DNA from 4 places in the Chelatococcus sp. KU-N122 genome. Region 1 is predicted to be linked to each of the others. Evidence: predicted binding sites of a transcription regulator. Region 1 holds the regulator's gene; each other region holds the start of a gene.
The links. The regulator LexA, encoded in region 1, represses DNA repair genes until DNA is damaged. The targets are predictions, from matches to a motif close to TGTTCNNNNTGTGTTCNG.
Positions count from the first base shown of each region.

Region 2: a site for LexA is predicted at 2,687-2,704, ahead of ACZ5PO_RS36000 (PA0069 family radical SAM protein). Genes of this name have one in related genera too.
Region 3: a site for LexA is predicted at 3,708-3,725, ahead of ACZ5PO_RS07150 (helicase-related protein). Genes of this name have one in related genera too.
Region 4: a site for LexA is predicted at 3,773-3,790, ahead of uvrA (excinuclease ABC subunit UvrA). Genes of this name have one in related genera too.

Region 1 covers NZ_AP043981.1:5,686,564-5,694,234, forward strand. Annotated here, with positions in the region: gene gltA (citrate synthase) at 1-290, opposite strand, end outside; gene gltX (glutamate--tRNA ligase) at 581-2,005, opposite strand; partial or broken gene ACZ5PO_RS25610 (DUF4131 domain-containing protein) at 2,120-2,734, shown strand; gene ACZ5PO_RS25615 (ComEC/Rec2 family competence protein) at 2,914-4,368, shown strand; gene lexA (transcriptional repressor LexA) at 4,378-5,073, opposite strand; gene ACZ5PO_RS25625 (molybdopterin molybdotransferase MoeA) at 5,340-6,566, opposite strand; gene moaC (cyclic pyranopterin monophosphate synthase MoaC) at 6,563-7,051, opposite strand; gene trpC (indole-3-glycerol phosphate synthase TrpC) at 7,048-7,671, opposite strand, start outside.
Region 2 covers NZ_AP043981.1:7,971,036-7,978,706, reverse strand. Annotated here, with positions in the region: gene ACZ5PO_RS36015 (DNA methyltransferase) at 1-5, opposite strand, end outside; gene ACZ5PO_RS36010 (ribonuclease HII) at 136-819, opposite strand; gene ACZ5PO_RS36005 (VOC family protein) at 1,014-1,448, opposite strand; gene ACZ5PO_RS36000 (PA0069 family radical SAM protein) at 1,481-2,566, opposite strand; gene ACZ5PO_RS35995 (cytochrome ubiquinol oxidase subunit I) at 2,878-4,275, shown strand; gene cydB (cytochrome d ubiquinol oxidase subunit II) at 4,317-5,333, shown strand; gene ACZ5PO_RS35985 (DUF5939 domain-containing protein) at 5,405-6,823, shown strand; gene ypfJ (KPN_02809 family neutral zinc metallopeptidase) at 6,932-7,671, shown strand, end outside.
Region 3 covers NZ_AP043981.1:1,605,181-1,612,851, forward strand. Annotated here, with positions in the region: gene ACZ5PO_RS07130 (RES domain-containing protein) at 1-377, shown strand, start outside; gene ACZ5PO_RS07135 (aspartate-semialdehyde dehydrogenase) at 629-1,663, shown strand; gene ACZ5PO_RS07140 (carbonic anhydrase) at 1,797-2,501, opposite strand; gene ACZ5PO_RS07145 (HpcH/HpaI aldolase/citrate lyase family protein) at 2,732-3,610, shown strand; gene ACZ5PO_RS07150 (helicase-related protein) at 3,888-7,478, shown strand; gene ACZ5PO_RS07155 (RNA-binding S4 domain-containing protein) at 7,475-7,671, shown strand, end outside.
Region 4 covers NZ_AP043981.1:6,384,628-6,392,298, forward strand. Annotated here, with positions in the region: gene gyrA (DNA gyrase subunit A) at 1-1,622, opposite strand, end outside; gene ACZ5PO_RS29035 (hypothetical protein) at 1,760-1,981, opposite strand; gene ACZ5PO_RS29040 (E22 family MetX-like putative esterase) at 1,944-3,080, opposite strand; gene ssb (single-stranded DNA-binding protein) at 3,163-3,660, opposite strand; gene uvrA (excinuclease ABC subunit UvrA) at 4,054-6,993, shown strand; gene mazG (nucleoside triphosphate pyrophosphohydrolase) at 6,996-7,671, shown strand, end outside.

The DNA of each region.
Region 1 (7,671 bases):
GTCGGCAGCTCGCCCTCGAGCAGCAGGTAGCACGTCTCCAGGAAGTCGCCGTGCTCGGCCAGCTCCTGGATCGGATAGCCACGATAGAGCAGAACGCCCTCGTCGCCGTCGATGTACGTGATCTTGGATTCGCAACTCGCCGTGGAGGTGAAGCCCGGATCGTAGGTGAACATGCCGGTCTCTTTGTAGAGAGAGGCGATGTCCACGACGCTCGGCCCGATGGAGCCGTCCAGGGTCGGCAAGTCCACCACTTTGCCATCGACGCTAAGTGCAGTCGTCCGCGCGTTCATTATCGTCACCCTTGTCTGAGGAGACCGACGTAGGGCAGCGAGGAAGCCGGGCTTGTTCGCCGAGCAGGCGGCTGCTGGATACGCTGGCCTTGATATCGCAAGTGCGAACTTGAGCGCCATTCGGTAGCCCATTTGCCGGGCCCCATCAAGCGGCTGAGCCGGGGACCCTGCGGCAGTGCACCCATGACCTCCCGCATCGCACGGCGCTCGCTCAAGTATTACATGAACTTCGCTGCGCAAGCCTCCATTCTGCTTCGATGTCGGGGCAGCCGCGGCGACGTCGCGCTGCGTCAGGCGGGAAGCTGATCCCGCACGCGTGCAAGGCTCTCGTCACGGCCGAGCGCGGCCATCACGTCGAACAGGCCGGGCGACGTCGCCCGGCCGGTCAGCGCTGCCCTGAGCGGCTGCGCCAGCTGGCCGAGCTTGAGATCCGCCGCGTCGGCAGCCCGACGCACGGCGCCCTCGGTGTTCGCCGCCGACCAGTCCGCAACCGCTTCGAGCTCGCTGAGTGCCAGCGATAGCCGCTGGCGGGCGTCGCCGTCGAGTATCGTCGCAGCCTTGGCATCAAGGCCGAGAGGCCGCTTGGCATAGAGATAGGCTGCGCTATCGAGCAGCTCGATCAGCGTCTTGGCGCGCTCCTTCAGTCCGGGCATCGCGGCCCGCAGCTTGCCCTCGATCTCGGGATCGAGCGTCTCGCCCAGCCCGCGCTCGGGGCCGACCTGGGGCAGCATCGCTTTGATGGCCTCCAGCAGGCGCTCGTCGTCGGCCAGGCGCATATAGTGGCCGTTGATGCTCTCCAGCTTGGCGAAATCGAAGCGGGCCGGCGATCGCCCGATCTGCTCGAGGGAGAAGGCCTGCGTCATCTCCTCCGTCGAGAAGATCTCCTGATCGCCATGGCTCCATCCGAGGCGAACGAGGTAGTTGCGCAGCGCCTCCGGCAGATACCCCAGCGTCCGGTAGGCCTCGACGCCGAGCGCGCCGTGCCGCTTGGACAGCTTGGCGCCGTCGGGGCCATGGATCAGCGGGATATGCGCCACGGCCGGCGTCGCCCAGCCCAGGGCGTCGTAGATCTGGCGTTGGCGTGCGGCATTGGTCAGGTGGTCGTCGCCGCGAATGACGTGAGTCACGCCCATGTCGTGATCGTCGACGACGACGGCAAGCATGTAGGTCGGCGAGCCGTCCGAACGCAGCAGGACGAGATCGTCCAGCTCCTTGTTCTGCCAGACGACACGCCCCTGCACCTGGTCCTCGATGACCGTCTCGCCCTCGGTCGGCGCCTTCAGCCGCACCACCGGCTTGACACCCGCCGGCGCCTCGGCCGGATCGCGGTCGCGCCAGCGCCCGTCGTAGCGGGACGGGCGCCCTTCGCGGCGGGCTTGCTCGCGCATCTCCTCTAGCTCTTGGGCGCTGGCGTAGCAATAATAGGCACGCCCCCGGTCCAGAAGCTCCTGCACCACGGCGCGATGGCGATCGGCGCGGCTGTACTGATAGACGACGTCACCGTCCCATTGCAGGCCAAGCCAGCTCAGTCCGTCGAGGATGGCGGCGATGGCGGCATCGGTCGACCGCTCGCGGTCGGTATCCTCGATGCGCAGCAGCATCTTGCCGCCATGCCTGCGTGCAAACAGCCAGTTGAACAGCGCCGTCCGGGCGCCGCCGATATGCAGGTAGCCCGTAGGCGAGGGGGCAAAGCGGGTGATGATCTGATCGGCCATTTCCAACAACAACGTGCGGCGGTCACACTCGAAACGGAGCGGGAGCTGAAGCGGGACTCGCCGGCTGGCGACCGCGTCGTGTAGCATGCGCCGACGCCGAGCCGAAATCCCCGTATGCCCCGAGACCACAGCTCAGCCCTGTCCGAGGCGATCGTGCCGGCGACGGCCCGCGCGCTTGGGCTCGGCCTGCGCGGGCGGGCGCTGCTCCTGCATCCGACGCAATCTATCTGGCGTCTCTTTGCGCTCGAGCAAGAGCGCCGCAGGCCGTTCGTATGGCTGCCCGTGGCCTTCGGCATCGGCATCCTGCTCTACTTCGCAGCAGACGGCGAGCCGGCGCTCTGGGCGCCGCTGCTCGGTACGAGCATTGCCGCGGCCGGTGCCGTGGCGCTGCATCGCCGTCCGCTCGGTCGGCTCGCCTTGATCGGCATCGCCTTCGCCTTCGCCGGCTTCGGCGCGGCCTGCATCCGTACGATGCTGGTCGCCGCGCCGGTCTTGCCGCGCATGATGGCAGGCAAGCTCACCGGCTTCGTCACCGCGGTCGACGATCATGGCGCGGGCTCGCGCCTGGTGATCGTCCCGACCTCCTTTGCCGACGTCACGCCGGAGGCGCTGCCGGCGCTGGTGCGCGTGACGGTCAAGTCACGCACGACGATCAAGCCGGGCGACCATGTCCGGGCGTCCGCGCGGCTGCTGCCGCCGCCGGAGCAAGCGCGGCCGGGCGGCTACGATTTCGCACGCGACGCCTACTTCAAGCGGCTCGGCGCGGTCGGCTCGGTCAGCGGCGCCATTGAGCTGACCCCGGCCGCGGCCGAAGCGCCGCGGTCGGTGCGGTGGGCCGCCGCTATCGACGCTGCCCGCTCCGTCGTCACCGCGCGGATCGCGGCGGCATTCGGGGGCAGGCGGGCGCCGTGGCGGCCGCCCTGGTCACCGGCAAGCGCGGTCAGATCACCGAGGACACCAACGACATCCTGCGCGCCGCCGGCATCTACCATATCGTCTCGATTTCCGGCCTGCACATGGTGCTCACGGCCAGCGTCTTCTTCTGGTCGAGCCGGGCGCTGCTCGCCCTCCTGCCGGGACTGGCCCTGGCCTGGCCGATCAAGAAGATCGCGGCGGCGATCGCCATGGTCGGCGCCGCCGCCTACTGCATTTTCACCGGTTCCGACGTGGCCACCGAGCGCTCCCTGGTGATGACGCTGGTCATGCTCGGGGCGATTCTGGTGGAGCGTCCGGCGCTGGCCATGCGCAACCTGGCCATTGCCGCGCTGATCGTCCTGGCCATGGAGCCCGAAAGCCTGCTCGGGCCGAGCTTTCAGATGTCGTTTGCCGCGGTCGCCGGCCTGATCGCCGTGGCCGAGCGCACCGGCAGCTTGACCGGCCTGGCCCGGGCGCAGGACGCGCCCCTCGGCGTGCTCGGCCGATTGGGGCGGGCGCTGCTCGCCGCCGTCGTGACGACGGCGGTGGCCGAGTTCGCGACCGGCTCCTTCAGCGCCTACCATTTTCAGAAGCTCAATCCGCTCGGCATTCTCGGCAACGTGCTGACGCTGCCGTTCATTTCGCTGGTGGTCATGCCCTCGGCCGTCGCCGGCATGGTCGCCTATCCGTTCGGTCTCGATTGGCCGATCTGGTGGGTCATGGGGCTCGCTACCGAGCCGATCCTGTGGGCTTCGCGCCTGATCGCGACGATCGAGCAGTCGACGGTCGGCATGCCGGCGATGTCGGCCTGGGCCCTCGGTGCCTTCGTCGTCGCCATCCTATGGTTCACGCTATGGAGCACGGCGCTGCGCTGGGGCGCGTTGGCGCCAGTCGTCGTCGGCCTGCTGCTGGCCGCTCATCCGCAACGGCCGGACATCCTGGTGGATCGCCGGGCGGACGGGGCGGCCGTGCGCGGCGAGGATGGCCGGCTCCTGATCCTCGGCAAGCCCTCCGGCTTCGTGGTGGAGCAATGGCTGCGGGCCGATGGCGACCGCAGGCATCCCTCCGACCCGACCCTGCGCGCCGGCGCCCGCTGCGACAGCTTCGGCTGCGTCGGCCGCCTGGCTGACGGCGGCGCCGTCGCCTTCATCGTCGACCGGCGCGCCTTCGAGGAGGACTGCGCGCGGGCCGACGTGGTGATCTCCAGGCGTGCGGCGCCGTCAACGTGCGGTGCCGCGCTGGTGCTTGACGGCCCGCGCCTGGCGCGCGCCGGCGCGGTCGCAGTCAAGGCCGGGGACGGGGTGTTGCAAACCACCCCCGCACGCGGCGAGGACCGATCGCGTCCCTGGATCAATGCGCCGGCGCCGAGGCCCAAACCCGAGCCTGCACCCGCCGCACCGGACGCCGCTCCGGGGCCGGACGACACGGCTGCTGCCGACGAGCCGTGAGCGGCGAGCTCAGTACCGGCGCACCAGACTGATCAGCTTGCCCTGGATCTTGACCCGGTCGGGTCCGAGCACGCGGGTTTCGTAGGCCGGATTGGCGGCCTCCAGCGCAATGGAGGAGCCCCGTCGGCGCAGCCGCTTCAGCGTCGCTTCCTCGTCGTCGATCAGCGCCACCACGATGTCGCCCGTGTTCGCCGTGTCCTGACGACGGATGACGACGGTGTCACCCTCGAGGATGCCCGCGTCGACCATCGAATCTCCGCGCACCTCAAGCGCGTAGTGCTCTCCGGACGACAGCAGTTCCACCGGAAGCTGGAGCGTGTGACTGCGATTCTGGATCGCGCTGATCGGCACGCCCGCCGCAATCCGCCCCATCACCGGGACGGAGATGACCTTGCGATCGTCCTCGCCGTCGGCCGAGGCCGGCTTGACGCGTCCGAGCCCGCCCTCGACGACGCTCGGGCTGAAGCGGCGGCTCGGCTGCGGGCCCGCGGTTTCCGGCAGCTTGATGATCTCGACCGCCCGCGCCCGATTGGGCAGCCGGCGAATGAAGCCGCGCTCCTCGAGCGCCATGATCAGGCGATGGATGCCGGACTTGGACTTGAGGTCCAAGGCCTCCTTCATCTCGTCGAAGGATGGCGGCACGCCCGTTTCGCGGAGACGCTCATTGATGAAGCGCAGAAGCTCATGCTGCTTGCTGGTCAACATGGTCGGTCCGTCCCGTCGCGCTCGTGGCCGCCCGATCGGCAGGCCGCAGATCACGGCGCCCACAATGCTCCCGCGATCCATTCCAAAAGGTTAGAGCACGACATTATCTCGCACCGAGAGCGAGCATCGGCGCAAGCCGCCCGGTCGTTTCCGCATCATGCTCATGCCGGCTCGACTCGCTTGTCGAAACAAAGCATGAACAATATGTAGCCGTTCTCGCTGTGTTCTGCAACAACTAGCTGGGCAGCGCGCCGCCGGCTTTCAGCTCAACATCCTATCAGCGGAATGGCGCGCGCGATCTCGCCGGCCCGCGCCGCGGCCGCGCCGGGCGGCCGCACGATCAGCGCCTCGGCGTCGGCCAGCACCCTGAGCAGCGAGCTGTCCTGCAGGCTCGCCGGCGTGGCGACCGGCAAATCTTCGCCCGGTGTCACCCGCGCTCGCAGGTAGTCCTGCCTGGCGTCGTTGGCGCCGACGTCGCTGCCGAGCCGGACAGCGATGCTTCTGTCGCCGCCGGCGCGCGGATCACCTTGCAGGGCCCGCAGCAGGGGGACGAGGAACAGCGTCCCGCAGACGATGGCCGAAACCGGGTTGCCGGGCAGCGCCAGCACGATCATGGAGCCGAGCCGGCCGTGCATCAGCGGCTTGCCGGGGCGCATGGCGATGCGCCAGAAGTCCAGCTCCATGCGGGCGTCCGCCAGAGCGTCCTTTACCAGATCGTGGTCGCCGACGGAGGCGCCGCCCAGGGTGACCAGCACGTCGGCCGCCGCGGCGCCGGCCCGTTCCACGGCCGCGACGAGGGCGGCCCTGTCGTCGCGGGCGATACCCAGGTCGAGCGGCTCCGCGCCGGCCGCCTCCGTCAGCGCGGCCACGGCGTAGCTGTTGGAGCTGACGATCTGGTCTTCGCCGGCGGCTTGGCCGGGGCGCACCAACTCGTCGCCCGTGGCCAGGAGGGCGACGCGCGGCTTGCGGCGCACCGGCAGGGTCGGATGGCCCATCGCCGCCGCGAGGCCGAGCCGCCGGAAATCGAGCCGGTCGCCGGCCTCGAGCAGGACGTCGCCGGCCTTGAAGTCGAGCCCGGCGGGGCGGATGTGGCGGCCGGGCTCGGCCGCCGTGGCGAAGCGGACGGCTTGACCGGCCGACGCGTCCTCGGCGTTCTCCTGGATGATGATCGTGTCGGCACCGGCCGGGACGGGGGCGCCGGTGAAGATGCGGACGGTCTCGCCCGGCCCGACGGTGCCCGGAAAGCGATGGCCGGCGGCACTGGTGCCGATCAGGCGCAGCGTGGCGCCGGGCGCCGGGCAGTCGGCGGCGCGGACCGCATAGCCATCCATGGCGGAACCATCGAAAGGCGGCTGGGTGCGGCGGGCGGCGAGATCGCACGCCAGCGTGCGGCCATGGGCGGCGGCGATTGCCACATCCTCGGCCTCCGTCGGCGTCGCCGCCGAGGCGAGGATGCGTCGCAGCGCTTCGTCGACGGACAGCATGGGCTTCATGGGACGACGTCCTGGGCGTGCCATGTGCCGGAGCGCCCACCCTCCTTGCGCAGCAGCCGGATCCCCTCGATGCGCATGTCGCGATCGACAGCCTTGACCATGTCATAGACGGTGAGGCAGGCGACCGACACCGCGGTCAAGGCCTCCATCTCGACCCCGGTCGGGCCGTTGACCTTTACCTCGGCCCGCACGGTGACGCCGGGCAGGGCGTCGTCCAGCGACAGGTCGACGGCGACCTTGGTGATGAGCAGGGGGTGGCAGAGGGGAATCAGCTCGTGCGTGCGTTTTGCAGCCATGATGCCCGCGAGCCGCGCCGTGCCGAGGACGTCACCCTTCTTGGCGTCGCCGCTGCGGATGAGGGCAACCGTCTCCGGGCGCGTGACGATCCGCCCTTCGGCCAACGCCACGCGAGCCGTCGCCGCCTTGTCGCCCACGTCGACCATGCGGGCGGCGCCGCTGTCGTCGAGGTGGCTCAGGCGGCTCATGGCACGGCGGCCGTCTCGCGCCGCAGCAGCGCGCGTGTCGCGGCGGCGACGTCCGGCTGGCGCATGAGGCTCTCGCCGACGAGGAAGGTGTCGATGCCGACTGCCGCCAGGCGGGCGATGTCGGCCGGCGTGAAGATCCCGCTCTCGCCGACGACGATGCGGTCCGACGGAACGCGCGGCGCCAGCCGCTCACAGACCTCCAGGCTCGTCTCGAACGTCCTGAGGTCGCGGTTGTTGATGCCGATCAGCCGGGACGGCAGGGCCAAGGCGCGGTCGAGCTCGGCGGCGTCGTGCACCTCGACCAGCACGTCCATGCCGACCGAAGCGGCGGCGTCGGCGAGGGCGGCGGCCTGGCCGTCGTCGACGGCGGCCATGATGATCAGGATGCAGTCGGCGCCCCAGGCGCGCGCCTCGAACACCTGATAGGGCTCGTACATGAAATCCTTGCGCAGCACCGGCAGCCGGCAGGCCGCGCGGGCGGCGCCCAGGTATTCGGGCCGGCCCTGGAACGAGGGTGCATCCGTGAGCACCGACAGGCAGGCCGCCCCGCCGTCCTCGTAGGCGCGAGCCAGCGCCGGCGGATCGAAGTCCTCCCGAATGAGGCCTTTGGAGGGACTTGC
Region 2 (7,671 bases), 2.3 Mb from region 1:
CCCATGTCGCCTATACCGGTTACGCAACTTACGGATCCGGATCATGGGGGAATGGGGTAAAAACGAAGTTGCACGGCCCGCAGCGTCGGCGTCTCGTTTTGGCACTTCCGCTCCAGCAGCGGCGTGGGTGATGCTTTAAGGAACCAGCTCCGCCGCCACCGGCGTGGCGGCAGCTTCGACCAGGCGGAAGGGCGCGAAGCTCAAGCGGTGATAGGGGCAGGGGCCGTGGAGCTCGATGGCGCGGCGATGCTCGGCCGTGGCATAGCCGACGTGGCGGGAGAAGCCGTAGACCGGATAATGTCGGCACAGCCGCCGCATCAGCCGATCGCGCACGACCTTGGCGACGATGGAGGCCGCGGCGATGGAGGCGACCAGGGCGTCGCCGCGGACGATCGCCTCGACCTCGCACGGCACCGCCGGGCGGTCGCGGCCGTCGACGAGCGCGAAGCTGACGGGAACCGGCAGGCTCGCCAGGGCGCGGCTCATGGCGGCGAGCGAGGCCTTGCGGATGTCGGTGTCGTCGATCTCGCGCGCCGAGACGCAGGCGACGCCGACGAGCGCCTTGGCCATGATGACGGGATAGAGCGCCTCGCGCGTCTCCCCGTCGAGCGCCTTGCTGTCGTTGAGCCCGTCGGGAATATCGCGGGGATCGAGCACCACGGCCGCCGCCACCACCGGGCCGGCGAGCGGGCCGCGTCCGACCTCGTCGATGCCGGCGACCGGCCAGACGCCGCGCCGGCGCAGGCGCCGCTCCCGGTCGAAGGTCGGGCCTTCCGGCAGGAGCATGGGCAGCGAATCGGTCGTCGGGCGGCGGGCCATGGGCGCCAGCATGCCGTGTGCGCCTGCAAGCTCAAGCCCCCGACCATCGAAATGCAGTTGGCAAAGGGACCGCGGCTCGCGCCGAGAGCGCTTTCTGATCGGTGGACCCACCCAATCAGAGAGAAGCGCTCCAGATTCAAAAGGTTATGAGCATTTCCGCACCATCGGATGATCTCGTCCGATGGTGCAATGCGCTAAGCCGGCAGGACGATCCGGCCCCGCGCATCGAGGGGAAAGAACGGGTTGTGGGCCACTTCCCAGGCGTGGCCGTCCGGATCGGCGAAGTAGCCGGAGTAGCCGCCCCAGAACACGGGTTGCCCCGGCTTCAGCAGGCTGGCGCCGGCCTCGACGGCCGCTGCCAGCACCTCGTCGACCTTTGCCGGGCTCTCGACGTTGATGGCCAGGCTGACATCGCCTCGTCCCGGCCGCGCCTCGAGGAGCCCCATGTCCTCGGCCAGGCTCGCCCGTCCAAACAGCGACAGCACCACGTTGTCGAGGGCGAAGAACGCCACCGACGGGCTGCCGGCGGTGGCGGAGCGCCGCCAGCCGAGCCGCTCATAAAAGGCGCCGCTGCGGTCGAGGTCGTCGACGCCCAGGGTAATCAGGTTGACGCGCGGCGCGATGGTCATCGCTTTGCTCCGGGAACTGCGGATCGAAACGGTCAGAACAGGCTGAGCTGGCCCTTGTCGGACTTGGGCCTGGCGAACAGGTCGGTCTTCAGCCGTGCCCGCCGCTTGTTGAGGCCGATGCGCTCGCACGCCACCTCGAAGCGGCGCCCGATCATCCAGGCGTATGGGCCGGAACCGACCATGCGCTCACCCCAGGTGGAATCGTAGTCCTTGCCGCCGCGCGTCGACTTGACCAGCGAGAGCACATGGCGGGCCTTATCCGGGTAGTTCGCCATGAGCCAGTCGCGCACCAGGTCGCGGACCTCGAGCGGCAGGCGCAGCAGGACATAGCCGGCCTCGCGCGCGCCGGCCTCATGCGCCCGCTCCAGGATGCGCTCGATCTCCGCATCGTTCACCGCCGGCACCACGGGCGCGACCATGACGGTGGTCGGGATGCCGGCCGCCGCCAGCGCCCGGATCGTCTCGATCCGCCGTTCCGGGGTCGCCGCCCGGGGCTCCATCGTGCGCGCCAGCTTGGCATCGAGCGTCGTCACCGACACCGCGACCTTGGCGAGCCCGCGCGCCGCCATGCGCGACAGGATGTCGATGTCGCGCGCCACCAGCGCCGATTTGGTCACGATGCCGACCGGGTGGCTGAAGTGCTCGAGCACCTCGAGCACCTGCCGCATGATGCGGTAGCGTTTCTCGATCGGCTGGTAGGGATCGGTGTTGGTGCCGATGGCGATCGTCCTCGGCGTGTAGCCCGCCGCCGACAGCTCCTTCTCCAGGAGCGCGGCGGCATCGGGCTTGGCGAACAGCTTCGATTCGAAATCCAGCCCGGGCGACAGGCCCATATAAGCATGCGTCGGGCGCGCGAAGCAGTAGACGCAGCCATGCTCGCAGCCGCGGTAGGGATTGATCGAGCGATCGAAGCTGATGTCGGGCGAATCGTTCCTGGTGATGATGGTGCGCGGCTTCTCGATCGACACCTCGGTCGTGAACGGGGCAAGCGCCTCGAGCCCGCCCCAGCCGTCGTCCTCATCCTCGCGGTGGGTCGGTTCGTACCGCGGCGCCGGGTTGGTGACCGCGCCGCGGCCACGCCGCCGGTCCGGGTCGACCTGGTGGCCGACATGGGCCATCGGGTCGACCGGCGCCACCCGTACGCTGATCACTTCGTCGCTGACGTCCGTGCGCCGCCTGAGGGCGCTGCGCCTCGCCGCCGCCATGCCGAATCTCCACTCCCGATCATTTCTGATTATCAGAACAAACAGGGAACAAATGCAAGGGGCAAAGCGACAGGCGGTCTGACCTGTCAGGAAAGCTGCACATTTTCCGTGGATTAAGGGCAGGACGAGGCGACGCCGCGCCGAACCCGCCGCGGCGCCAGATTTGAGGCGCGAACACGGCTCTTTTAGGTTAAAACGTAGGCAGACGGTGATGGAGGGGTCCCATGGAACTCGATGCAGCGCTCCTGGCACGCATACAGTTCGGCTTCACCGTCACGTGGCACATTATCTTTCCCGCCTTCACCATCGGCACGTCCGCCTTCGTCGCGACGCTGCTGGCCCGCCATCTGTGGACCGGGGACGAGCGCTACAAGCACCTGGCTCGGTACTGGACCAAGATCTTTGCGGTCTCCTTCGCCATGGGCGTCGTGTCGGGCATCGTGCTGTCCTACCAGTTCGGCACCAACTGGAGCCGCTTCTCGGTCGTGGTGGGCAACGTCATCGGCCCGCTCATCGGCTATGAGGTGCTGACCGCCTTCTTCCTGGAGGCGACGTTCCTCGGGGTCATGCTGTTCGGCTGGAACCGGGTGCCGGACTGGCTGCACTTCGTGTCGTCGCTGATGGTGGCGCTGGGCACGCTGATGAGCGCCTTCTGGATCCTCTCGGCCAACAGCTGGATGCAATATCCCACCGGGCACGAGATGCGGGACGGCATCGCCTTTCCGGTGGACTGGCTGCAGATCGTCTTCAACCCGACCTTTCCGTTGCGCCTTGCCCACATGGTGATCGCCGCCTACCTCACGACCGCCGTCGTCGTGCTGGCGGTCGGCGCCCGCCATCTGCTCGCCGGCCAGTTCGAGCTGCAGGCAAAGACCATGGTGCGCATGGGCCTCGGTCTCGCCCTGATCCTGACGCCGACGCAGATCATCATCGGCGACTTCCATGGCCAAGCGACGGCCAAGTACCAGCCGGCCAAGCTGGCGGCGATCGAGGGCCACTGGCCGGCGCAGGAGGTGGCGCCGCTGGTGCTGTTCGCGTGGCCCAACGAGACGACCGAGAGCAACGATTTCCAGATCGCCATCCCGCACCTCGGCAGCTTTATCATCCTGCACGACTGGAACGGCATCTACCCTGGCCTCAAGGCCTTCGCGCCGCAGGATCGGCCGCCCGTGGCGCCACCGTTCTTCGGCTTCCGCATCATGGTCGGCATGGGCGTGCTGATGCTGGGGCTCGCCATCTGGGGCGGCGTGCTGTGGCTGCGCGGCCGGCTGTTCGAGAGCAGGCTGTGGCTGACGGCGGCGTCTTGGGCGTGGCCGCTGGGCTTCATCGCCATCGTTGCGGGCTGGTACACCACCGAGATCGGCCGCCAGCCGTGGATCGCCAACGGCATTCTGCGCACCGTCGACGCCCGGTCGCCGGTCGCCTTCGAGGCCGTGCTGGTGTCGCTGATCCTGTTCGTCGTGGTGTACTGCCTGGTCTTCGGCGTCGGCATCCTGTTCATCAACCGGCTGGTCAACAGGGGTCCCGACGAGGGCACGACGGCGTTGCCGGAGGGCATGCCGCACCGGCCCCTCTCGGCCGCCGAAGGCGCCGTGCGCCATGCCACCCAAGGCGCCGCCTGAGCGCTGCCCCCTCGCCGGCAACTCGATAGGGCTCGGAACCGATGGAACAGTATCTGCCGATCATCTGGGCGGCGCTCATCGGCACCGCCGTCGTGCTCTACGTCATCCTCGACGGCTTCGACCTGGGCATGGGGATCCTGTTCCCGACCACGCGCGACGAGCGCGAGCGCGACCAGATGATGAACTCGGTCGCGCCGTTCTGGGACGGCAACGAGACGTGGCTGATCCTGGGCGGCGGCGGGCTCTGGGTCGCCTTCCCCAAGGCCTACGCGGTGATCATGCCCGGCCTCTATCTGCCGGTCATCGTCATGCTGCTGGCGCTGATCTTCCGCGGCGTGTCGTTCGAGTTCCGCTGGGTCGCCAAGCCCAACCACCGCCGCTGGGACATCGCCTTCGCCGGCGGCTCCATCGTCGCGGCCTTCGCCCAGGGGGTGATCCTCGGTGGGCTGCTGGAAGGCATCAAGGTGGTCGACGGCAGCTTCGCCGGCGGGCCGTTCGATTGGCTGACGCCGTTCACGGTGCTGTGCGGGCTGGGCCTCATCGTCGGCTATGGTCTGCTGGGTTCCACCTGGCTGATGTTGCGCACCGAAGGCGCAACCGCCGCGCACGGCCGCCGGCTGGCGCGGCCGCTGCTCATCGCGGTGGCCTGCTTTGCCGCGGCGGTGAGCCTGTACACGCCCTATGTGCTGCCGCGCATCGCCGAGCGCTGGTTCGCCACGCCCAACATCTTCTTCCTGTGGCCTCTGCCCGTGGCGACGGCGCTGCTCGGACTGGGAGTCTGGCGCGGCGTCGCCCGCGCCGAGGCGGGCGGCGGCGTGCTCATGCCGTTCGTTTGCACCATCGGCATCTTCCTGCTCTGCTTCGCCGGTCTGATCGTGTCCAATTTCCCCTATCTGGTGCCGACGTCGCTGACGGTGTGGGAGGCGGCCGCGGCGCCCGCCTCGCAGATCTTCATGCTCCTCGGCACAATTTTCCTGCTGCCGCTCATCCTGGCCTATTCGGTGTTCGTCTACTGGACGTTCCGTGGCCGCCTGAAGGAGGGGGAGGGGTATCACTAGCTGGCGGCCGATTGTGAGGGAGCGCTTCGATTCGGCCGATACATCGGGGCGCAGTTCGGCTATGATCGCGCATGACCGACGCTGAGGCCCAGGCCCGCTTTTCGGTGCTGCGGCAGTCCGCCACGGCGGACGCGGCCGCAGCGATCGAGGCGCTCGTGCGCGACGGCTCCGATCGGGAGCTCAATCGCGTCAATGTGCTGGACTTCGCGGGCCGCTATGGCATCAACGAGGAGGGCGCCATCTCCGCCTTCCTGCACGCGGCGCGGCTCGGCCTCTTCGACATGTCGTGGAACGTGCTCTGCCCGGGCTGCGGCGGCGTGCTCGACTCCAACGCCACGCTGAAGACGCTCAACCGCGCCGAATACCATTGTTCGCTCTGTGCTGCCGGCTACGAGCCCAACCTCGACGATGTCGTCGAGGTGAGCTTCACGGTGAGCCCGCGCGTCCGGCGCATCGCCGCGCACGATCCGCATAGCCTGCCGATCTGGGAATACCAGCGGCAGGTGTTCTGGTGCTCGGGCATCGACCTGCCCGACGACGAGGCCTTCAATCGGCTGATCGACAAGGTCGTGCTCGACTCCGTCGAGCTGCCGGCGGGCGAGAAGGCGATCCTCTCCCTGCGCATGCCGCCCGAGTTCCTGATCATTTTCGATCCGGTCACGCACGCTTCCCTGTTCATCGACGTGAAGGGCGAGCCGACCAGCGAGCGGCGCGAGCTGTCGCTGGTCTTCAACCGGATGCAGGCGCCCAACAGCACGGTGACGCTGGCCCCCGGGCCGCTGCGACTCACGCTCGAAAACCGCACCGACACCCGGGTGCTGCCCGGCGTCTATATCGCCGGGCACGACCTGCACGAGATGGTGGGCAAGCGAAAGCGCTTCCTCACCGCCAAGCGGTTGCTGACCAACCAGACCTTCCGCGACATCTACAAGACCGACGCGCTCACGGTCGACCAACGTCTCAAGATCACCAGCCTGAGCTTCTTGTTCACCGACCTGAAGGGATCGACGGAGCTCTATGACCGGGTCGGCGACCTCGTCGCCTATGACCTCGTGCGCGCCCATTTCCAGGTGATGAACGACATCGTGGCGGCGGAGACCGGCGCGGTGGTGAAGACCATCGGCGATGCCGTCATGGCGACGTTCCCGTCGCCCGACCATGCGCTCGCCGCCGCCCTCAAGGTGCGCGATGCCATGGGCCGGATCAACGCCGAGCGTCGCAGCGAGGACCTGCTGCTCAAGATGGGGCTGCACGAGGGCCCGTGCCTCGCCGTGACCCTCAACGACCGGCTCGATTATTTCGGCCAGACGGTGAACATCGCCTCGCGCGTGCAGGGCTTTGCCGTGTCACGCTCGATCTTCGCCACCGAGCCGGTGGTGATGCATCCGCAGGCAGCGCAACTGCTGGCCCAGGCTGGACTCGTGCCCGTCGCCCAGCGCCGGGCGTTGCGTGGCGTCGGCGGCGAGATGACGGTCTACGAGATCCCCTGAAGGCGCAGGCATCCGCCTTCCCGTCCGGCCTATTCAAACTATTCAAAAGCGGCGGCGCGGCTGCTATCTGTGGGCCGAACGGCACGCTCCATCACACAGGACGGACCCATGCGCTGGGATGAATTCCGCACCTCGAGCAACGTCGAAGACCGACGGAGCGACGACGGCTATGGGGGCGGCGGCGGGATGATCCCCGGCGGCCGTGGCGGCCTCGGCATCGGCACCATCATCATCCTGGGCCTGGTCGGCTGGGCGCTCGGCATCAACCCGGCTCTGCTCATCGGCGGCGCCGAGATCCTCACCGGCGGCGGCAGCGGCCCCTCGTCCCAGCAGCAGCAGGCGCCGTCACAGACCTCTGGCGCGCCGCCCCAGGACCAGACCGGCAAGTTCGCCGCGGCGATCCTCGGCAATACCGAGGACGTGTGGAAGGCGGTGCTGCCGGCACAGGCCAATGTGCAATACCGGGAACCGCGCATGGTGCTGTTCAGCGGCGCCACCCGCTCGGGCTGCGGCGCCGCTCAGGCAGCCATGGGCCCGTTCTATTGCCCGCTCGACCAGACGGTCTACGTCGATCTCTCGTTCTTCGAGGAGATGCGGCAGCGCTTCCGCGCCGGCGGCGATTTCGCCTACGCCTACGTCCTGGCACACGAGGTCGGCCACCACGTGCAGAACCTGCTCGGCATTCTCGACAAGGTGGAGGATGCCAAGCAATCGTCGTCGAAGACGGGGCGCAACGCGCTTTCGGTGCGCGTCGAGCTGATGGCCGACTGCCTGGCCGGCGTCTGGGCCAACAACAGCAACCAGAAATACAAGTTCCTGGAGCAGGGTGACGTCGAGAACGCGATGAA
Region 3 (7,671 bases), 4.1 Mb from region 1:
GAACTTGGTTTCAACCCGCGAATCTCTGCCAAGATGTTGAGATCATGCAGAATTTCCGAGCCCGCCCCGCGGGCGGAGTTCGGAAATTCTGCGTGGCGGACCTTACGGATCCGCAGGTGCTCGCACGCCTCCGACTATCGGACGCAGTGCATCGGACGGAATGGCGGGCCGAGCTCGACGCCGGGCGCGTGCCGGCCACCCATCGGGCGGCGGCGCGGCTCAGACGTAGGGGCCTCGACGGCGTGATCTATCCCTCCTTCATGTCGCCCGGCGGCACTTGCGTGGCGCTCTGGCGCTGGAACCGGGGCGCAGGCGCCCGGCTCACCGTCGTCGACCCCGAGGGCCGCCTGCCGAAGGGCCCGGCCTCGTGGCTGTGACATCCACATTGACACGGCGCGGCGGCCGGTGTTTTTGGGGCGATTGCCGGGCTTGACCCGCGCACTGGACATGCCGACATGCATCGCATGATGCTCAGCGAACGAACGACTGCGTTGACCACGACGCACGCGGCCAAAAAAGCCGCGAAACGCTGACGCACGTCCTCCCCGCTTCCTCCGCCGGGCGAGGAAGCGCCCCGCCGCCGGGCGGTCGAGGAGGATAGCCGAGATTCGCCGAAAGGATTGACGTCATGGGTTTCAAGGTCGCTGTCGTCGGCGCCACGGGCAACGTGGGCCGCGAGATGCTCAACATTTTGGACGAGCGCGCCTTCCCCGCCGACGAGGTGGTGGCGCTCGCCTCGCGCAAGAGCATGGGGCAGGAGGTCTCCTACGGTGACCGGCTGCTGAAGGTGAAGGATCTGGCGACGTTCGATTTCGGCGACGTCGACATCTGCCTGATGTCGGCGGGCGGCGATGTCTCCAGGGAATGGTCGCCGCGCATCGGCGCCCAGGGCGCCGTCGTCATCGACAATTCCTCCGCCTTCCGTATGGATCCCGACGTGCCGCTCATCGTGCCCGAGGTCAACGGTGAGGCGGTGCGCGGCTACACCAAGAAGAACATCATCGCCAATCCCAATTGCTCCACCGCGCAGCTCGTCGTCGCGCTGAAGCCGCTGCACGACAAGGCGGTGATCAAGCGCGTCGTCGTCGCCACCTACCAGTCGGTCTCCGGCGCCGGCAAGGACGGCATGGACGAGCTGTTCGAGCAGACCCGCGCCGTCTTCACGGCGAGCGAGCTCAAGACCAAGAAGTTCCCCAAGCGCATCGCCTTCAACCTCATTCCGCACATCGACGTCTTCATGGAGGACGGCTTCACCAAGGAAGAGTGGAAGATGGTGGTGGAGACGAAGAAGATCCTCGATCCCAAGATCAAGCTGACGGCAACCTGCGTGCGGGTGCCGGTGTTCGTCTCCCATTCGGAATCCGTGAACATCGAGTTCGAGAACCCGATCACGGCGGAGGAGGCGCGCACCATCCTGCGCAATGCGCCGGGCTGCGTCGTCATCGACAAGCACGAGCCCGGCGGCTACATCACGCCGCACGAGGCGGCCGGCGAGGATGCCACCTACATCTCGCGCATCCGCGAGGACCCCACCATCGACAACGGCCTCGCCATGTGGGTGGTGTCGGACAATCTGCGCAAGGGCGCGGCGCTCAACGCGGTGCAGATCGCCGAGGCGCTGATCAACCGCAAGCTCATCCAGGCCAAGCGCAAGGCGGCTTGAGAAGCTTTCGCCTTAGACGATGGATGGCCGGGTCAAGCCCGGCCATGACGACCCCAGGCGAAGCGCATACCGTTCCGCGTCATGGCCGGGCTTGACCCGGCCATCCATCCGCTGAGCAACAAAAGCCCCTGCTTCAGCTCCAGCGCATGCCCTGGCCGGCGCTGCCGGCCGCGCCTTCGACCGCGGGGGCGAACGTGCCGGTCTGCGGATCGCGGATCAGCAGCACCCCGTTGGCCACGCCGAAATAAGCGCCGTGCAAGGCCAACTGGCCGCGCTCGACGAGGATGCGCACGCACGGAAACGTCAGCAGGTTGCGCAGGCTGAGCTCGATCGCCGCCAGCTCCAGCCGCGTCACGTAGTCGGCGGCCGTGCGCTGTTCCGCGGTGAGGCTTTCGTCGAGGCGCTCGGCGGCAGGCGCGATCAGCGTCATCCACTTGCCGATGAAGTCGCCGGGCGAGAGCGGATCGGCCTTGTTGGCGAAGGCCTTGATGCCGCCGCAGCTCTGATGCCCGAGCACCACGATGTGCCTCACCTTGAGCGCCTGCACCGCGAACTCGAGCGACGCCGACGTGCCGTGGTAGTCGCCGCCCGTCTCGAACGGCGGCACCAGGTTGGCCACGTTGCGGACGACGAACATCTCGCCCGGGCTGGCATCGAAGATGACCTCGGGCGAGACGCGGCTGTCGCAGCAGCCGATGATCATGACCTCGGGGCTCTGGCCCTTCTCGGCCAGGATCTCGAAGCGCCGGCGCTCGCCGGGGAAGCGGCTGTCGAGAAAGGCGCGATAGCCGTTCTTGAGCTGGGCCGGGAATTCGGATGAGATTAGCGCTCGGGCCATTGCATCTCCTTAACCGAAGCGGACAGGCCCGTTGCCTAGAGCATTTCCAGACCGGATGCACATCCGATCTGGAAATCCACCGAGGTCGCGGGCCAGGGGCGCTGGTCCTGCGGCCGGGTGATGGCGCCCGGTCGCAATGCGCGCCCGCCTTCGCTATAGCGCTTGCGCCGCAGGCTGACATCGGCCAACGGATGACTATGCTGCATCGCCATAGGTAGGAGAAAGCATAGATGACCGCCATCCGCCCCCGCCGCAGCGTGCTCTACATGCCCGGCTCGAACGCCCGTGCGCTCGAAAAGGCCAAGACGCTGCCGGCCGATGCGCTGATCCTCGACCTGGAGGACGCGGTGGCGCCGGACGCCAAGCAGACCGCCCGCGAGCAGGTGTGCGCCGCGGTCAAGGCCGGCGGCTACGGCCCGCGCGAGCTGATCATCCGCGTCAACGGCCTGGACACGCCCTGGGGCGGCGAGGATCTGGAGGCTGCGGCCGCCGCCGGCCCGGACGCCATCCTGGTGCCCAAGGTGTCGAGCCCGGCCGTGCTCGCCGACGTCGGCCGCCGGCTCGCCGGCGCGCCCGCGGGCCTCGCGGTGTGGGTGATGATCGAGACGCCCGCTGCCATGCTCGACATCGCCGCGATCGCCGCGGCGGCGCGCGACAAGTCGACGAGGCTCGCCTGCTTCGTCATGGGCACCAACGACCTCGCCAAGGAGACACGGGCACGCCTGGTGCCGGGCCGGGCGCCGATGCTGCCGTGGCTGTCGCTGGCGCTCACGGCGGCGCGGGCCGAGGGCCTCGACATCCTCGACGGCGTCTACAACGACATCGCCAACCTGGACGGCTTCAAGGCCGAGTGCGAGCAGGCCCGCGACTTCGGCTTCGACGGCAAGACGCTGATCCATCCGAGCCAGGTGGAGCCCGCCAACGACATCTTCTCGCCGCCCGCCGAAGAGGTGGAGCGGGCGCGCAAGATCATCGCCGCCTTCGCCCTGCCGGAGAACGCCGGCAAGGGCGTGCTGTCGCTCGACGGGCGCATGGTGGAGATCCTGCACGCCGAGATCGGCAAGCGGATCGTCGCCGTGGCCGACGCCATCGCGGCCCGGCAAGGCTGAGCGTCGCCGCTGGCGTTGTGGCGGATTTCGAATCCGGTCCCATATCTAGCGGTGAACAGAACGTGACTCCGGCCGGGTCGTCGATTCGGCCGCGTTTCGTTCGGGACTCGTTCCGCTTGTAGCGACGGCGGACGGCGTCCCGCAGGCCGGCCGGCAGGCCGGCGTGTTCGCCCCGTGGGCGTGGGGCCCGGAGCATCGCGATCCGATCGCGAAGCGCTCCAGGCCCTGCCCCGAACGGTCTTCCTCCCGGCGCCGCCGTCTGCGCCCTGCCCGGCCCATGACCATCACCACACTTCCCGCCTCCGTGCGTGCCCGCGGCGTCACGGCCGTATTGGGCCCGACCAACACGGGCAAGACGCACCTCGCCATCGAGCGCCTGGTGGCTCACGAGACCGGCATGATCGGCCTGCCGCTGCGGCTGCTGGCGCGCGAGGTCTACCAGCGCGTGGTCGAACGCGTCGGCCCCGAAGCGGTGGCGCTGGTCACCGGCGAGGAGAAGGTCAAGCCGGCGCGAGCGCGCTACTGGATCGCCACCGTCGAGGCGATGCCGCGCGACATCGACGTGGCCTTCTGCGCCATCGACGAGATCCAGCTCGGCGCCGACTTCGGCCGCGGCCACGTCTTCACCGACCGCCTGCTCAACATGCGCGGCCGCGCCGAGACCCTGATCATCGGATCGGCGACCATCCGGCCGCTGGTCGAGCACCTGCTGCCGGGCGCCAACATCGTATCGCGGCCGCGGCTTTCGACGCTCGCCTTCGCCGGCGAGAAGAAGGTGACGCGGCTGCCGCCGCGCTCGGCCATCGTCGCCTTCTCGGTCGAGGAGGTGTACGCCGTCGCGGAGCTGATCCGGCGCCAGAAGGGGGGTGCGGCGGTGGTGCTCGGCGCGCTCTCGCCGCGCACCCGCAACGCCCAGGTGGAGCTGTTCCAATCGGGCGACGTCGACTACCTGGTGGCGACCGACGCCATCGGCATGGGCCTCAATCTCGACCTCGACCACGTCGCCTTCGCCGGCGACCGCAAGTTCGACGGCTTCGGCTTCCGCCGCCTGACCCCGGCCGAGTTCGGCCAGATCGCCGGCCGCGCCGGGCGCCACATGCGCGACGGCACGTTCGGCACCACCGGCCGCTGCCCGGCCTTCGAGCCCGAGCTGGTGCAGGCGCTCGAAAATCACAGCTTCGATCCGCTGCGCCAGCTGCAATGGCGCAATGCCAGCCTCGACATGCGCTCCATCCGCGCCCTGCAGGCCAGCCTGTCGGTGGTGCCCAAGGAGCCCGGCCTCACGCGCGCGCCGATCGCCGACGACGTGGCGGTGCTCGAAGTGCTCGCCGCCGACGCGGAAATGCGCGACTATGCCAAGCGGCCGGCGGACGTCACGCGCTTGTGGGACGTCTGCCAGGTGCCCGACTACCGCAAGGTCTCGCCGCAGGCGCATGCCGAGCTGGTGGGCACCCTGTTCCGCTCGCTCATGCGCGACGGCGTCATTGCCGATACGTGGTTTGCGCGCCAGATCGACCAGGTGGACCGCACCGATGGGGACATCGATGCGCTGTCTGCTCGCATCGCCCAGGTGCGGACGTGGACCTATGTGGCCAACCGGCCGGACTGGCTGATTGATCCGGAGCATTGGCAGGGGCGCGCCCGTCAGGTAGAGGACAGGCTTTCCGATGCCCTGCACGAGCGGTTGGCGAGCCGTTTCGTCGACCGGCGGACCAGCGTTCTGATGCGCCGCCTCAGAGAGAATGCGCACATGGAAGCAGAAGTAACGCCGGCAGGCGACGTGAGCGTAGAAGGCCAGCACATCGGCCAGCTCAGCGGATTCCACTTCGCGCCCGACCCGGACGCGAGCGGCCCGGAAGTGAAAGCACTGCGCGCCGCCGCCCAGAAGGCGCTGGCGAGCGAGATCGAGGCACGGGCCGAGCGGCTCTCGGCCGCCGCCGACGAAGCGCTGGTGCTGTCCAACGACGGCACCGTCCGCTGGCTCGGCGATGCGGTCGCCAAGCTCGCCGCCGGCGAGAAGCTGCTGACGCCGCGGCTCATCCTCATCGCCGACGAGCAGCTCACCGGCGCAGCCCACGACAAGGTCGAGGCACGGCTCGAGCTGTGGCTCAAGGCCCACGTCGCCAAGCTGCTCGGCCCGCTGTTCGCCCTCGAGGAGGCCGCCGACCTGACGGGCCTCGCCCGCGGCATCGCCTTCCAGGTGGTCGAGGCGCTGGGCGTGCTCGAGCGCTCGCGCGTCGTGCAGGACGTCAAGGCGCTCGACCAGGCCGGACGGGCGCAGCTGCGCAAGCACGGCCTGCGCTTCGGCGCCTACCATATCTATGCGCCGCAGCTGCTGAAGCCGGCGCCGCGGGCGCTCTCGGTGCAGCTCTGGGCGCTCAAGCACGGCGGCCCCGCCGCCAAGGGCGTCGACGACCTGCCGCACCTCGCCGCCTCCGGCCGCACGTCGATCCCCGTGGACCCGGAGGTCGATCGGCAGCTCTACCGCGCCGCGGGCTTCCGCGTCTGCGGCAACCGCGCCGTGCGCGTCGACATTCTGGAGCGGCTGGCGGATCTCATCCGTCCCGCCGTGACCTATCGGCCGGGCGTCACGCCCGGCGATCCGCCGGCCGGCGCCGCCGACGGCGAAGGCTTTGTCGTGACGGTGTCGATGACCTCGCTCGTCGGCTGCTCCGGCGAGGACTTCGGGTCGATCCTGCGCTCGCTCGGCTATGTGGCCGAGCGGCGGCCCGGCCCACCCATCACCGTGCCGCTGGTGCCCAAGGCACCGGTGACGCCGGTCGTGGTCACCGATGCGGCGGCCGCGGCGGACCCGGAGGCCGACGCGGATCATGAGGTCGACGGCGGCGTCGAGACGCTGGCCGGCACCGCGGTGGACGACGACGCAAGCCCGGACGAGGGGCTCGAGGCCGACGCCGCGGCGGCACCCGAAGCGATAGCGACGGCGCCCGAGGAGGCTGCCGACGTGACGGCCGAGCCGCAGCCGCCTCACGCCGACGCGCCGCAGGCCGTCGAGACCGAAACGGCGGCCGAGACGCCGGCCGCTGCGGCCGCGGAGCCGGCGACGGCGGCTCAGGAGCAGGCCGAACCGACGAGCGGCGACGATCAGGCCGCGGCCGACGCGGGCGCAACGGACCATCCGGCTGCCGAGCTCGCTGCCGCCGAACCGGACCGGCCGGCCGACGAGCCGGCCGTGACGGAGGCCGAGGCCGCGACCGAGACGGCGGCCGCTGCGCAGACGGAGACCACTGCGCAGACGGAGGCCGATGCGGAGACGGAGGCCACCGCCGAGACGGACGTCACGGCGGAGGCTGAGGTCACGACCGAGGCGGCGGCCCCGGCGGAGGCCGATGCGGTCGCCGCGGCGCCCGCGCAGCCCGCCGAGCCCGAGGTGATCGAGGTCTGGCGTCCGCACCGCCACCAGCACCAGCGGCAGAACCGGCCACGGCATGACGGGGCGCGCTCGCAGGGCCGCGGCTTCCGCCGTGACGGGGCAGCGCAGGGCGGCGCCCCCCAGGGCGAGCAACAGCGCGCCGGCCAGAGCCCTGACGGACAAGGTGACGACCGGGGCGACGGGCAGCGCGGCGGGGCGGGACGTCCCGGCCGCTGGCGGGGCGGCCAGCGCCCGGACCAGCGCCGTGACCAGCGGCCCGAACGGCCGGCGGAGGCGGGGGCGGGCGAGCACCGGGACGGCGGCCGCGGCGGCCGCAAGGACGGCGGCCGCGGCGATCGTCGGCCCGAGTTCCGGCCCGACAACCGGGGTGACCGGCGGGGCGGCGGCCCCAAGCACGACAAGGCGCCGGATCCCAATTCACCCTTCGCCAAGCTGCTGATCCTGAAGGAGCGCATGGAGTCGGGCGAGCGGTGAACGAAGCGCCCGCGCGCCAGCGTCTGGACAAGTGGCTCTGGTATGCCCGCATGGCCAAGACGCGGAGCGCCGCGGCCAGGCTCGTCAGCGACGGCGCCGTGCGGGTCAACGGCGTTCGGGCCGAGGCCCCGGCCCGCGCCGTCAAGATCGGCGACGTGCTGACGCTGGCGCTGCCGCATGCCACCCGGGTGGT
Region 4 (7,671 bases), 700 kb from region 1:
TCGCGCTGGATCAGGTCCTCGTCGTCGACATCACTCGACCAGTCGTCGATGCGGGTACGGCGCGCCGTGGCGAAGTTGGTCTTCGCCTCGACGAGCTCTTCCGTGACGATGGCCATGATCCGCTCTCTCGAGCTCAGGATCGCCAGATACTCCCGGATCTCGTCGGCGATCGTCGTCAACTGGCCGGCGATCTCGTCGCGGCCGAGGCCGGTCAGGCGCTGCAGGCGCAGGTCGAGGATCGCGCGAGCCTGCACCTCCGACAGCCGGTAGGTGCCGTCGTCTTCAAGCCCATGGCGCGGATCGTCGATGAGCTCGATCAGCGGCGCCATGTCCTTGGCCGGCCAGTTCCGCACCATCAACGCCTCGCGCGCGGCGGCCGGGTCCGGCGCCGTGCGGATCAGATGGATGACCTCGTCGATGTTGGCGACCGCAATGCCGAGGCCCACCAGCACGTGAGCGCTGTCGCGCGCCTTGTTGAGCAGGTACTTGGTGCGCCGGGAGACGACCTCCTCACGGAAGTCGACGAAGGCGCGGATCATGTCGAGGAGCGTCAGCGTCTCCGGCCGGCCGCCGTTCAACGCCACCATGTTGGCGCCAAAAGAGGTCTGCAACGGCGTGAAGCGGTAGAGCTGGTTGAGCACCACGTCGGCCATCGCCTCGCGCTTGAGCTCGATGACGATGCGCATGCCGTCGCGATCGGATTCGTCGCGCAGATCGCTGATGCCTTCGATGCGCTTCTCCCGGACCAGCTCCGCAATGCGCTCGATCAGCGTCGCCTTGTTCACCTGATACGGGATCTCGGTGAAGACGATCGCCTCGCGCTCTTTGCGGATCTCCTCGACCTTGGCGATGCCGCGCATGATGATCGAGCCGCGGCCGGTGTGATAGGCGGCCCGGATGCCACCGCGTCCCAGGATGGCGCCGCCGGTCGGAAAGTCAGGGCCCGGAATGATCTCGATCAGCTCGTCGATCGAGATCGCCGGATCCTTGATGTAGGCGATACAGGCGTCGATCACCTCGCCCAGGTTGTGCGGCGGGATGTTGGTCGCCATGCCGACGGCGATGCCGCCGGCGCCGTTCACCAGGAGGTTCGGGAACTTGGCCGGCAGGACGGTCGGCTCCTGCTCGCGCCCGTCGTAGTTCGGCTGAAAGTCGATGGTGTTCTTGTCGAGGTCGTCGAGCAGCAGCATGGTCGGACGCGCCAGCCGGACCTCGGTGTAACGCTCCGCCGCCGCGGGATCGCCGTCGATCGAGCCGAAATTGCCTTGGCCGTCGACCAGCGGCAGCCGAAGCGAAAAATCCTGCGCCAGGCGCACCAGCGCGTCGTAGATCGCGGGGCCGCTGTGCGGGTGGTACTTGCCCATCGTATCGCCCGTCACGCGGGCCGACTTGTTGTACGGCCGCTCGGGCGTGTAGTTGCTCTCGTGCATCGAGAACAGGATGCGCCGGTGCACCGGCTTGAGCCCGTCCCTCACGTCGGGCAGTGCACGGCTGACGATTACGCTCATGGCGTAAGCCAGGTACGACTGCCGCATCTCGTCGGTCAGGGACACCGGTGTGATGTCGCCGCTCGGCGGAAGGTCGTCGGGGCCGCCGCGGCCCTGCTCGTCATCGTCTGCCAAAGTCTTGTCCGGTCTTGTTGATTGAGTAAGTCAGTACCGACTTACCAGCTCTAGCCGATTCACGGCCGCAGGGCGATCCATGCAGGCCCTGAGAGCTGTGGTTCATGGGGCGGGTAGAGCCCTCCATATAGGGAATTTCACCGCCGATAGCGAGACGGACCGTTGGCCGCGCCCGCCGGCCGCTGGCGCTCGCGCAGCCGGGTGCGCGGCACGATCGACGGGATGACGCCGTATTCCTCGTGGGTGTGGGCGCCGTCGACGTCGGGCTCATCGGTCCGCGGCCCGACGCGCAGGACAACGATGTCGCCCAGGCCGCTGCGATCACCGGGCCGCGGGGCGATCGTCCATGAAGGCGGCAATGGCGGCGCCCGCCTCGCCGATGGTCAGCAGCCCGTTCAGATGTCCAAAGTCGCCGCCGATTTCGACGTGCTGGACATGGGCTCCGCCGTCGCGCAGCGCGGCCAGCGTCGCGGCGGCCGTCGCCGGCGGGAACACATGGTCGGTGGGCGTGGTGATGTAGAGCACCGGTGCCCGCACGCGCGCCATCGCCTCGGTCAGGCTCTCGCTGCCGCCCGCCACGTAGAGCTGGTTGGCTCGCGCCAGGTAGAGCAGATGGTTGGCGTCGCAGAGCGCCACCCGCAGCGACGCGAGCTGCGCCAAGCCGCCAACGATGCCGAAGCTCTGGGAGAGACCGACGCGCGGGTTTTCCCCGGGCATGGCCGACGAGCCGAAGGTGGAGAGCGCCCAGGGCCGATCGTTGGCGTGCAGGGCCACCATCTTCAGCGCCTGGGTGAGCCCGGCGGTCGGCGCGCCGTTGCCGTAATAGTCGCCGCCGCGCCAGTGGGCGTCGAGGGTGATCGGTGCAGCCCACGCGTCGAGCCAGGCGATGAGCCAGGCATCGGCGGCGCCGGCGCAGATCACCGGCATGATGCGGCCGACCATGTCGGGAAAGCGGGCCGCCCAGTCGAACGTCTGCAGGCCGCCCATGGACGGGCCCGCGACCGCATGCAGCCTCTCGATCCCGAGGCTGCGCACCAGTTCGCGCTGGACGCGGACGAAATCGCCGATCTCCAGGATGGGGAAGTCGAGTCCGTAGGGCTTGCCCGAGGCCGGATCGATCGACGCCGGCCCCGTGGTGGTGACCCTGGGATCGTGGGCATTGAGATTGATCAGCGTGTCGGAGGAGAGGACGAAGAACCGGTCGGTGTCGATCGGCTTGCCCGGACCGACGATGGCATCCCAATAGCCCGGCAGCGCATCCTCAGGCGCATAGCGGCCTGCGGCGTGGCTGGTGCCGGAAAAATAATGGCAGATCAGGATGGCGTTCGATCGCTCGGCGTTGAGCGTGCCGTAGCTCTCCCAGCCGATCCGGACGTCGGACAGCACACGGCCGCCGAGGGTCTCGTAGCGCGGCAGCTCGAAGACCTGCTTGCGGATGCCGTCGAGCGCCCCTGCCATCGTGCCGTGTCCTCTTGCTGACCGCGCCGGTCGAGCCGGCCTGACAATCGGGGATCAGATCGGTGGGGCTGGAACGGTGAGACTAGAACGGAATGTCGTCGTCCAGGATCTGCGAGCTCGATGCGCCGCCGCGCTCCATCGGCGACGAGCGGCCGAAGTCGCCGCCCCGGCTCACCTGGCCGCGCGGCGCGCCGCCGCCTTCGTCGGCGTAGTCGCTCGAACCGCCGCCGCGACTGTCGAGGATGGTGAGCTCACCGCGGAAGCGCTGCAGCACCACCTCGGTCGAATAGCGCTCCTGGCCACTCTGATCGGTCCACTTGCGGGTCTGCAGCTGGCCTTCGATGTAAACCTTCGTGCCCTTCTTCAGGTACTGCTCGGCGATCTTCGCCAGGTTCTCGTTGAAGATGACGACCGAATGCCACTCGGTGCGCTCCTTGCGCTCGCCGCTGGCCTTGTCGCGCCAGGTCTCGGACGTGGCGATGCGCAGATTGACGACGGGCTCGCCGGACGGCAGCCGCCGCGTCTCGGGATCGCGGCCGAGATTGCCGACGAGAATGACCTTGTTGACGCTGCCGGCCATGCGACCCTCCATATTCCAGCGCTGTTTGTGCAAGCTGCCCGTGGCGACCACAAGGCGCCACGGCCGACGCACGGGGTTGTCCCCAGGAAAGCGCCGGCTGCCATCGGATCAATGTTCTCAATTTGTTCCAACATGGCCCGTGAATTGAGCTGGGTCAACAGGCCACTATCCGATGTACCCGATTTGTTCTAACCTGCCGGCAGAATCATACACCGCGCCGCAGGCTGGCGCCTCCCGGGTCCTCATCTTAGATAGGGGGCGCGAGGCGCTGTGCCGGCAGCAGGCCCGCCATTTGCAACAACGAAACTTATGCACAGCAAACCTCGTGCAACAACGAACCGCGGCGCCGAGGCGGCCCTGTCCGAACGCCCCCATCAGCCGCTGAGGCGATCCATGGCTCCCCTCGACGATGTCTTCGACCGCTCGGCCGCCCGTGACCAGCGCGTGATCGCCATCCGCGGCGCGCGCGAGCATAACCTCAAGAACGTGGATCTGGTGATCCCGCGCGATCGGCTGGTCGTGTTCACCGGCCTCTCCGGCTCGGGCAAATCGTCGCTTGCCTTCGACACCATCTACGCCGAGGGCCAGCGGCGCTACGTCGAGTCCCTCTCGGCCTACGCGCGCCAGTTCCTCGAGATGATGCAGAAGCCCGACGTCGACCAGATCGACGGGCTGTCGCCGGCGATCTCGATCGAACAGAAGACGACGTCCCGCAATCCGCGCTCGACCGTCGGCACCGTGACCGAGATCTACGACTACATGCGTCTGCTGTGGGCGCGCGTCGGCATCCCCTATTCACCCACGACGGGGCTGCCGATCGAAAGCCAGACGGTGAGCCAGATGGTCGACCGCGTGCTCGCCCTGCCGGAGCGGACGCGGCTCTATCTGCTCGCCCCCGTGGTGCGCGGCCGCAAGGGCGAGTATCGCAAGGAGCTCGCCGATTTCCTCAAGCGCGGCTTCCAGCGCGTCAAGATCGACGGCGAGTTCCACGAGATCGCCGAGGCCCCGGCTCTCGACAAGAAGCTCAAGCACGACATCGACGTGGTCGTCGACCGCATCGTCGTGCGCAGCGATATCGCCGCCCGGCTCGCCGACAGCTTCGAGACGGCGCTGGAGCTCGCCGACGGCATCGCGGTCATCGAGTACGCCGACCAGACGGACGCCAAGGGCGAAGCGAAGCGGATCGTCTTCTCGCAGAAATTCGCCTGCCCGGTCTCCGGCTTCACCATCCCCGAGATCGAGCCGCGGCTGTTCTCGTTCAACAATCCCTACGGCGCCTGCCCGGTCTGCGACGGTCTCGGCTCGGAAATGCGCATCGATCCGGCGCTGATCGTGCCGGACGAGACGCTGACCTTGCGCGGCGGCGCCATCGCGCCCTGGGCCAAGTCGACCTCCCCCTATTACGGCCAGACCCTCGACGCGCTGGCCCGGCACTTCGGCTTCAAGGTGACGGCACGCTGGGCCGATCTCCCCGAGGACGTGCATCGGATCATCCTGTTCGGCACCGGCTCGGAGCCGATCCGCTTCGCCTACGACGACGGGGCGCGCTCCTACGAGGTGAAGAAGCCGTTCGAGGGCGTCATCACCAACCTGGAGCGCCGCTACAAGGAGACCGAGAGCGACTGGGCGCGCGAGGAGATCTCCCGCTTCATGTCGGCGACGCCCTGCGCCGGATGCGGCGGCTACCGGCTCAAGCCCGAGGCACTGGCGGTCAAGATCGCAGGCCACCACGTCGGCGAAGTGGCAGAGCTCTCGGTCCGCGAGGCGCGCGGCTGGTACGAGCGCCTGCCGGACGAGCTCACCGACAAGCAGAACGAGATCGCCGGGCGTATCCTCAAGGAGATCCGCGACCGGCTGACCTTCCTGCTCGACGTCGGGCTCGACTATCTCACGCTGTCGCGCGCCTCGGGTACGCTCTCGGGCGGCGAGAGCCAGCGCATCCGCCTGGCTTCGCAGATCGGCTCCGGGCTTACCGGCGTGCTCTACGTGCTGGACGAGCCGTCCATCGGGCTGCACCAGCGCGACAACGAACGGCTGCTGGCGACGCTGAAGCGCCTGCGCGACCTGGGCAACAGCGTCATCGTCGTCGAGCATGACGAAGACGCCATCCTGCAGGCCGACCACGTGGTGGACGTCGGCCCCGGCGCCGGCATCCACGGCGGCCGCATCGTGGCCCAGGGCGCCCCCGACGACATCATGAAGTCGCCGGCGTCGCTGACCGGCGAATATCTGGTCGGCACCAAGACCGTCCCCGTGCCTGCCAAGCGGCGCAAGGCCGGCAAGGGCCGCGCGCTCAAGCTGGTCGGCGCCACCGGCAACAATCTGAAGGGGGTGACGGCGGCGATCCCGCTCGGCACGTTCACGGCCATCACTGGCGTCTCCGGCGGCGGCAAGTCGACGCTGATCATCGACACGCTCTACAAGGCGGTAGCGCGGCGGCTGAACGGCGCCATCGAGCATCCCGCGCCGTTCGAGCGGATCGAGGGGCTCGAGCACCTGGACAAGGTCATCGACATCGACCAGTCGCCGATCGGGCGCACCCCGCGGTCGAACCCGGCGACCTATACGGGGGCGTTCACGCCCATCCGCGAATGGTTCGCGGGCCTTCCCGAAGCGAAGGCGCGCGGCTACCAGCCGGGCCGCTTCTCGTTCAACGTGAAGGGCGGGCGCTGCGAGGCCTGCCAGGGCGACGGCGTCATCAAGATCGAGATGCACTTCCTGCCCGACGTCTACGTCACCTGCGACGTCTGCAAGGGCAAGCGCTACGACCGCGAGACGCTGGAGGTGAAGTACCGGGAGAAATCGATCGCCGACGTGCTCGACATGACCGTCGACGAGGCACGGGAGCTGTTCAAGGCGGTGCCGGCGATCCGCGACAAGATGGAGACCCTGGCGCGGGTCGGCCTGGGCTACGTCAAGGTGGGCCAGCAGGCGACCACCCTGTCGGGCGGCGAGGCGCAGCGCGTCAAGCTGTCGAAGGAGCTGGCCCGGCGGGCAACCGGCCGCACCCTGTACATCCTCGACGAGCCCACCACCGGGCTGCACTTCCACGACGTCGCCAAGCTGCTGGAGGTGCTGCACGAGCTGGTCGAGCAGGGCAACACCGTGGTGGTCATCGAGCACAATCTGGAGGTCATCAAGACCGCCGACTGGGTGATCGACCTGGGGCCGGAGGGCGGCGACGGCGGCGGCACCATCGTCGCCGAGGGCACGCCGGAGGAGGTGGCCCGGGCCAAGGGCAGCCATACCGGGCGCTTCCTCGCCGAAGTGCTGGCGCGCCGGCCACTGAAGCGCGCCTCCAAGGCGGCCGCCAAAGCCCAGGCGGCGGAATGACCGTGCAAGCGACGCGGGATATCGCCGATCTGATCGCCATCATGGCGCGCCTGCGCACGCCGGGCAGCGGCTGCGCCTGGGATCTGGCGCAGACCTTCGCCACGATCGCGCCCTACACCATCGAGGAGGCCTACGAGGTGGCCGAAGCGATCGCGCGCGGCGACCTCGTCGACCTGCGCGACGAGCTGGGCGACCTCCTGCTGCAGGTGGTGTTCCACGCCCGCATGGCGGAAGAGCGCGGCGCCTTCGCCTTCGGCGACGTGGTGGAGGCCATTTCGGCCAAGATGATCCGCCGCCACCCGCACGTGTTCGGCGACGCGAGCGGGCTCTCGGCCGACGACGTCACGCGGCTGTGGGCAACCATCAAGGCGCAGGAAAAGGCCGAGCGCCGGGCAGCCCGCGCCGCGGCCGGCCTGGCCGAGGAGGACGCCGGCCTACTCGCGGCGGTTCCGGCCAACGTGCCCGCCCTCACCCGGGCCCAGAAGCTGCAGGCCAGGGCCGCGACGGTCGGCTTCGACTGGCCGCAGACCGCCCAGGTGGTCGACAAGATCGCGGAGGAGCTGGACGAGGTGCGCGAAGCGCTCGCTGACGGCGACCCCGCGGCGCTCGGCGACGAGATCGGCGATCTGCTGTTCGCCGTGGTGAATCTGGCGCGGCATGCCGGCATCGACCCGGAGA